DNA from 2 places in the Kitasatospora sp. NPDC052868 genome. Region 1 is predicted to be linked to the other one. Evidence: riboswitches for the same ligand, from Rfam matches in the RefSeq annotation. Region 1 holds a riboswitch; the other holds the start of a gene.

Region 1 (3,362 bases):
GGCGGTCACTCCTGCCGTCCCGCACGCAGAGCGTCGGACCGGCCGACTTCCGGTGGAACTGTTCGCCCGTTCGAGCGGCCCGAGGGCGGGTCGACCCGGCCGCGGCGGGCCGCTCGGTCACGCTGGGGCGGACGCGGCCCGCAACGGTGCGGGGCGCCGGAACGCAGAGGGCAGGGTGAGCGGCGATGTCGCGCAGTGGGTCCGTACGGGGTTACTTCGGCAGGTCACTGACGGTGGGGGCGGCGCTGGTGGTGCTGGCCACCGGGCCCGCGTGGGCGTGTTCGGACACCGATCCGGCGCCGGGGGGCGACCCGGCGGCGGAGGTCGCGGCGCCCGCGGCGCCCGCGCCCGCAGTGCCCGCAGCGCCCGCGCCCTCCAAGTCCGACCTGGAGGTGGTCCGGATCGACCCGGACGCCGCCGCGCCCGGCGGCACCACCACGGTGCACGCCTTCGTGGGCAACGGCGGCCCGGAGACGACGGCCTCCTCGTTCACCGTGGTGGTCACCCTGCCGGAGGGGGTGACGGCCGAGGGGCCGTTCTTCCCGGAGAACTGCTACGACTTCCAGAACGGCCACCGGGTGCGCTGCACCTTCCCCGCGGGGCTGGGCGTGTTCCGCAGCGCGACGGCGCTGATCCCGGTCCGGCTCGCCTCCACCGTCCCCGTCGGCGACCTGAGCGGCGGCTATGTCGCGGTGCGCAGCGACGACGACCAGAACGAGGCGAACAACCGGCAGCCGTTCACGATCCCGGTCGTGGAGACCGCCCGCTCCTGACGGGGCGGGCGGTCTGCGACGGCCGGTTCTAGCGGTACACGCGGACGTAGTCCGCACCGAAGGTGATCGGAGCCGTTCCCTGCGGCGCGGGGTGGTAGTTCCCCGCGCTCAGGGAGAGGTTGAGGATCAGGTAGGCCGACCAGTTGGCGCCGACGCCCTTGCCGTCCGAGAAGACCTTGGTGCCGTTGATGTACCAGTCGACCGAGTTGGCGCCGTAGGAGGTGCCGATGGTGACCCAGCCGTCCTTGGCGATCGCCTTGGCGTCGGTGTAGTACAGGTGGCCCGGGTTGACGTGGTTGGTCAGCTCCAGCAGGTTCGGGTTGTCGGGGTGGTACTCGAAGGAGTCGATCTCCCCGTTGCCGTTCTTCCAGGTCCACAGGGCCGGCCAGGCGCCGGTGCCGGCCGGGAGCTTGACCCGGGTCTCGGCGTAGTCGCCGGTCTTCACCTGGAAGCCCTCGCTGGAGTACTCGGTGGTGAGCAGCCCGGTGTCCCAGGACTGCTTGCCGTTCTCCAGCTTGTTGGCGCCCGGCTTGGCGGTGAAGGTGGCGACCCCGCCGGAGACGCTGACGTTGTTCTTGTTCAGCCAGTCGAGCTTGTTGTCGTCCGGGTTGTGGTTGCCGTAGTGGTAGGCGCTGGACTTGTCACCGGTCCAGCGGGAGCCGTAGGCGATCGGGCCGTTGAACTCGTCGGACCAGGTCAGCGACTTCCCCGCGACGGGGGCGCCGGTGGCCGGGGTCGACGGGGTGGCGGTCGCGGTGGGCGACGGCGTCGGGGTCGGGGTGGGCTTGGGAGTGGCGGTCGCGGTCGGCGTCGGGGTCGGGGTCGGGGTGGCCGTGGCGCCGGAGACCACGAGCTGGCGCGAGGGCAGGTTGTGCCAGGCGCCGGCGGAGTCCTGCCAGAAGCCGAACTGGGTGTACGTCCCGGCGGGCAGGGTGCGGGCACCGGTGGTGATCGACAGACCGCTGGGGCAGATCTGCGCGTTGGCGACGTTGCCGGGGAAGTCGAGGTTGCGCCCGGCCGCGTCGCGGACGCCCACGCCGACGGTCTTGGCGGTGAAGCAGGCCGAGGAGTGGACGGTCAGCGAGGCCGCGGTGGCCTTGCCCGCGACCATGGTGGCCGGGGCGAGCTTGTCCTGGGTGACGGTCGGCGCGGCGGCCGCCTGGGCGGTGGTGACCGCCGGGACGCCGAGCAGGCCGGCGCCGGTGACGGCGAGCGCGCCGGTGACGGCGAAGGCGGTGTTGCGGCCCCGGTGGGAGGGGCGGGCATGGCGCGGTGCGGTGCGCCGGGCAGGCTTCTGCATGGGGTGTCCTCTGCCACGCCTGCGAGGTGAGCTGTCGGGTTCGGGCTGAGGTTGCCCGGCCGCCTGTGGAGCGGCTTCACCCCTAGCCACGGCCCGTGCGCGGGAGCGCACGGGTCGGGCACTGACCTTGGGTCCCCCGCTCCCGTCCGCTGTGGTGCTCGGTTACGCGCCGTCGGGTGGACAGGACTCGGCGTCCCGACGGCGGGGTCCGCGAGGGCGGACGACTCGTGCAGGCTAGGCAGGCCGTCCGGAGCGCGCCAAGGAATCGGCGGCGGTTGTCGCACAGCTCACACCGGCCCGGGCGGGCCGCCGGTCCAGCGGCCGGACACTCGCACATGTGTACGTTCCATGGCGCTTATGATGTCGCCTTGAAGGTCGTGTACCCACGGGTGCCGGCCGGTATCGCGTCCTGACCGGGGGGGTGCGAGACACAGGACCCGATCGAAGAGAGCGCTCTTTCGCGATGGCCTTTCCGTCTGCCGTACTGGACCGACCGTCGGATGCTCCACCGTTCACCGGAGAGCTCCGTCCCCAGGAAGGCGGGACGCCGCGGCGCCGCCTTCCGCTGCTCGCCGCACTCCTCGCGGCGTCCTGGCTGCTGCCGCTCGCCCTGCACCCGGCCGGACTGGACGTGGTGCTGCTGCCGGTCCTGGTGCTGGCCGTGGCCTCACTCATCCGGGTCGGCGGCGGCCTGGTCGACCGGCTCTTCGCGGCCGCCCTGATCACCGCCGCCGGCGTGATGGCCTTCGGGCTGCTCTTCTCGGTCTGGCCCTGGGGCATCCACCCGGTGCCGACCGCCGGGGTGCTGCTCAGCACCGTCTGCCTGGCCGGCTGGCTGGCCGACCGGCGTCCGCGCCTGCCGCTGCGCCTGCGCGGGACGGACGCGCTGGTGGCGGGCACCGCGGCCGGCGTCTGGTACCTCCTGCACCAGGCGGTGGCCGGCAAGTCGCTCACCGAACGGGTGGCGTACATCGCCACCGCCGAGGACCGGCTGGGGCACTTCTCCTACTTCGAGGGCATCCGGCACGTCGGCGGCTACGCCTTCCTGCACCAGGAGCAGGCCCGGACGTACATGATGACCCCGGCCGAGGCGGTGTACCCGCAGGGGTCGCACTTCCTGCTGGCCTGGGTCGACGCCCTGGTCCGCTCCTCCACCGCGCCCGGTGCCGCGCTCGACGCGATGAACCGCTACTTCCTCTATGTGCTGGCCGCCTACGCGCTGCTCTGCGCCGCCCTGGTCTGGGCGGCCCGGTGGATCGGCGGCCCGCGGCTACGCGGCTGGCAGGCCA
Region 2 (3,362 bases), on a different contig from region 1:
CGTCCCAGTCCGACTCGTCCAGCGGGTCCTCGATGGAGACCAGCGGGTACGCGGCGACCAGCTCGGCGTAGTACTCGATGAGCTCGGCGGCGGAGATCGCCTTGCCCTCGAACTGGTAGGCGCCGTCCTTGTAGAACTCGGAGGCGGCGACGTCCAGGGCCAGCGCGATGTCCTTGCCGGGCACGTAGCCGGCCTTCTTGATGGCCTCGGTGATGAGGTCCAGGGCCTCGCGGTTGCTGTCCAGGTTCGGCGCGAAGCCGCCCTCGTCGCCGAGGCCGGTGGACAGGCCGCGCTCCTTCAGCACGCCCTTGAGCGTGTGGTAGACCTCGACGCCCCAGCGGACGGCCTCGGAGAAGGACTCCGCGCCGATCGGAGCGATCATGAACTCCTGGATGTCGACGTTGGAGTCCGCGTGCGAGCCGCCGTTGAGGATGTTCATCATCGGGACGGGCAGGACGTGCGCGTTCGGGCCGCCCAGGTAGCGGAACAGCGGCAGGTCGCTGGCCTCGGAGGCGGCGTGCGCGACGGCCAGCGAGACGCCCAGGATGGCGTTGGCGCCGAGCGAGGACTTGTCCGGGGTGGCGTCCAGGTCGAGCATGGCCTGGTCGATCAGGCGCTGCTCGGTGGCGTCGTAGCCGACCAGCTCCGGGCCGATCTGCTCGATGACGGCCAGGACGGCCTTCTCCACGCCCTTGCCGAAGTAGCGGTTCTTGTCACCGTCGCGAAGCTCCAGGGCCTCGAAGGCCCCGGTGGAGGCACCCGACGGGACAGCGGCACGGCCGGTGCTGCCGTCGTCGAGGCCGACCTCGACCTCGACCGTGGGGTTGCCACGCGAGTCGAGAATCTCACGGGCTACGACGACATCGATGGACGGCACGAGGCATCTCCTAGCGGAAGCAGGGGTCCCGCTGACGGTGGTGATGTCGGCGGGACGATTGCGGAGTCGTTACGAACCAGAGCCTAACCGCACGGGCTCCCAGGGCCACGTCGGCCTCGGTCCCGTCTCAGCGTGTGGCCTGGCTACCCACCGGTAGTTCACCTGGTTGACCGATGGGATGTACCCAGAGGCGGACGAAGGGGGCCGAACCGGCCCCCTTCGTGACACCGCGTCGGTGGTTGCGGCCGTGGAGCCCGCGGGGTGCCGCGCTCCTGGCTGCCGTGGGTGCCTCGGCTTCCGCGGTTCCGGCGGGTGCCGTGGTTGCGGCGGGTGCGGGCGGCCGGGGTGCGGCGGTCAGCCGAGGGTGAGCACCTGGCCGGGGACGATCAGGTCCGGGTCGCCGCCGACGGTGCCCCGGTTGCCGTCGTACAGCGCCTGCCAGCCGCCGGAGAGGTTCTGGTCGGCGGCGATGGTGGACAGCGTGTCGCCGGACTGGACGGTGTAGCCGTGACCGCTCCTCGGCGCGGCCTGGGCCGCGGGAGCAGCCGGAGCGGCCGGGGCGGCGGCCGGGCGGGTGTCCTGGCTCGCGCCCTGGTACCCGGCCTGGCCGGCGTACTGCTGGTAGACGCTCTGGTGGCTGGTCCAGTACCAGGCGCCGTTGTTCTGGTACCAGAACACCTTGGCGTCGGCGTCCCAGCCGGACTGGCCGGAGAAGCCGGGCGCCTGGGAGTACTGCTGCACGGGCTGCTGGGCCGGCTGCTGCACGGCGGGCTTCTGGGCGGCCGGCTTCTGGACCGGCTTGGGGGCGGCCGGCTGCTGGGGGGCGGGCTTCTGAGCCGGCTTCGGGGCGGCGGGCTTGGCGTCCGTCGAGGTGTCGACCGAGGCCGGCGCGCCGCCCTTGCTCAGCCCGGCCTTCTGCGAGCAGACGGGCCAGGCGCCCGGGCCCTGCGAGGCGAGGACCTTCTCGGCCACGGAGATCTGCTGGGCCTTGCTGGCCTGGTTGGCCTGCGGGGCGAAGGAGCCGCCGCCGTACGCCTTCCAGGTGCTGGGGGTGAACTGCAGACCGCCGTAGAAGCCGTTGCCGGTGTTGATGCTCCAGTTGCCACCGCTCTCGCACTGCGCGACCGCGTCCCAGGTGGAGACGGGGGCCGCCGAGGCGCCGGTGGCGGAGAGGAGCGGCAGTGCGAGTCCGACGCCTGCCACGCCTGCGACGGCGATGGCCTTCTCGGTCTGGGTGCGACGACGGTGACGGCCGGTTCCAACGAACAGCATGAAGGTGTCCCTCTCCGCACGCCTGCGAGGTGAGCTGTCGGGTTCGGACCGGGAGGTGGCCCGGCCGCGTCGCGCGGAAGGCTTTCAGCCCGCGCGGGCGGCTTCACCCCAAGCCGTGGGGAACGGCACTAAACCTGGGTCCCCCGCCCCTGCCCAAGGGTCTGGTCGGTTTCCCGTGAAGCGGCGGGCAGGATTCGGCGTTCCGCGCACGAGGTCCGCAGCTGCGAACTTCAGGGAGAGTAGACAGATCCTCACATCAATCACAAGCTCATATCGCCGGTATCACATAGAAATTACGACGCGTGGCCGATCGCCTACCAACAGAGCAGATATGTCCGGATTGATGACGGTTCAGATCGGCCACACCGGGGTACCGGCGACGCCTCGTCAGCGCGTCGAGGTCTCGGAGGGGTCGCCTGACGGGTCCTCCGGCGGGCCCTCGGACTGCACGTCAGCCGATGTGCCGACAGGGATCTCCGGCGCGAATTCCACCGGCAGTTCGCGAAGTCCGCGCATGATCAGACCACCCCGCCAGCGCAGGTTCTCCGGGCTCTCGGCGAGCCGCAGATCGGGCAGCCGGGTGAACAGGGTGGACAGCGCGGCGCGACCCTCCAGCCGGGCCAGCGGAGCGCCGATGCAGTAGTGGATGCCGTGGCCGAAACCGAGGTGCGGGTTGTCGGCGCGGGCCAGGTCGAGGGTGTTCTCGTCGGCGAACCGCGCCGGGTCCCGGTCCGCCGCCGCGAGCACCACCAGCACCGGGTCGCCGACCGGGATCTCCACCCCGCCGATGGTCAGCGGGCTGGTCGCGAACCGCCAGGTCGCCAGCTCCACCGGCCCGTCGTAGCGCAGGAGTTCCTCGATGCCGGTGTCCAGCAGGCCCGCCTCGCCGCGGGCGATCGACCCCTGGAGCAGGGCCCGCTGGTCCGGGTTACGGAATAGCGCGTACATGCCATTACCGATGAGGTTGATGGTCGTCTCGAAGCCGGCGAACAGGAGCACGAAGCACATCGCCGCGGCCTCGTTCTCGGTCAGGTGCTCACCGTGGTCGCTGGCGCGGATCAGACCGGAGATCAGGTCGTCGCCGAGGTCCGCCCGCTTGCGGTGAATCAGGTCCGCCAGGTACGCCCGCATCCGCTTGACCGCGCGCGCCACGCCGCCGCGCGGGCCTCCGCCGTGGCGGATCATCATCCCGGCCCAGTCCCGGAAGTCGTCC

The links. A riboswitch is a leader RNA that binds a small molecule or an ion and turns the genes downstream of it on or off. The one in region 1 is predicted to bind cyclic di-AMP.
Region 2: it holds a riboswitch for cyclic di-AMP, as region 1 does, so the genes downstream of both, ACIGZJ_RS19470 (transglycosylase family protein) here and ACIGZJ_RS04660 (hypothetical protein) in region 1, are expected to answer to the same signal.

The regions. Positions count from the first base shown of each region.
Region 1 is NZ_JBITZW010000002.1:226,244-229,605, forward strand. It holds gene ACIGZJ_RS04655 (hypothetical protein) at 186-773, shown strand; gene ACIGZJ_RS04660 (hypothetical protein) at 802-2,073, opposite strand; cyclic di-AMP (ydaO/yuaA leader) riboswitch at 2,075-2,240, opposite strand; gene ACIGZJ_RS04665 (hypothetical protein) at 2,537-3,362, shown strand, end outside.
Region 2 is NZ_JBITZW010000010.1:238,183-241,544, reverse strand. It holds gene eno (phosphopyruvate hydratase) at 1-877, opposite strand, end outside; gene ACIGZJ_RS19470 (transglycosylase family protein) at 1,232-2,149, opposite strand; cyclic di-AMP (ydaO/yuaA leader) riboswitch at 2,155-2,326, opposite strand; gene ACIGZJ_RS19465 (cytochrome P450) at 2,537-3,362, opposite strand, start outside.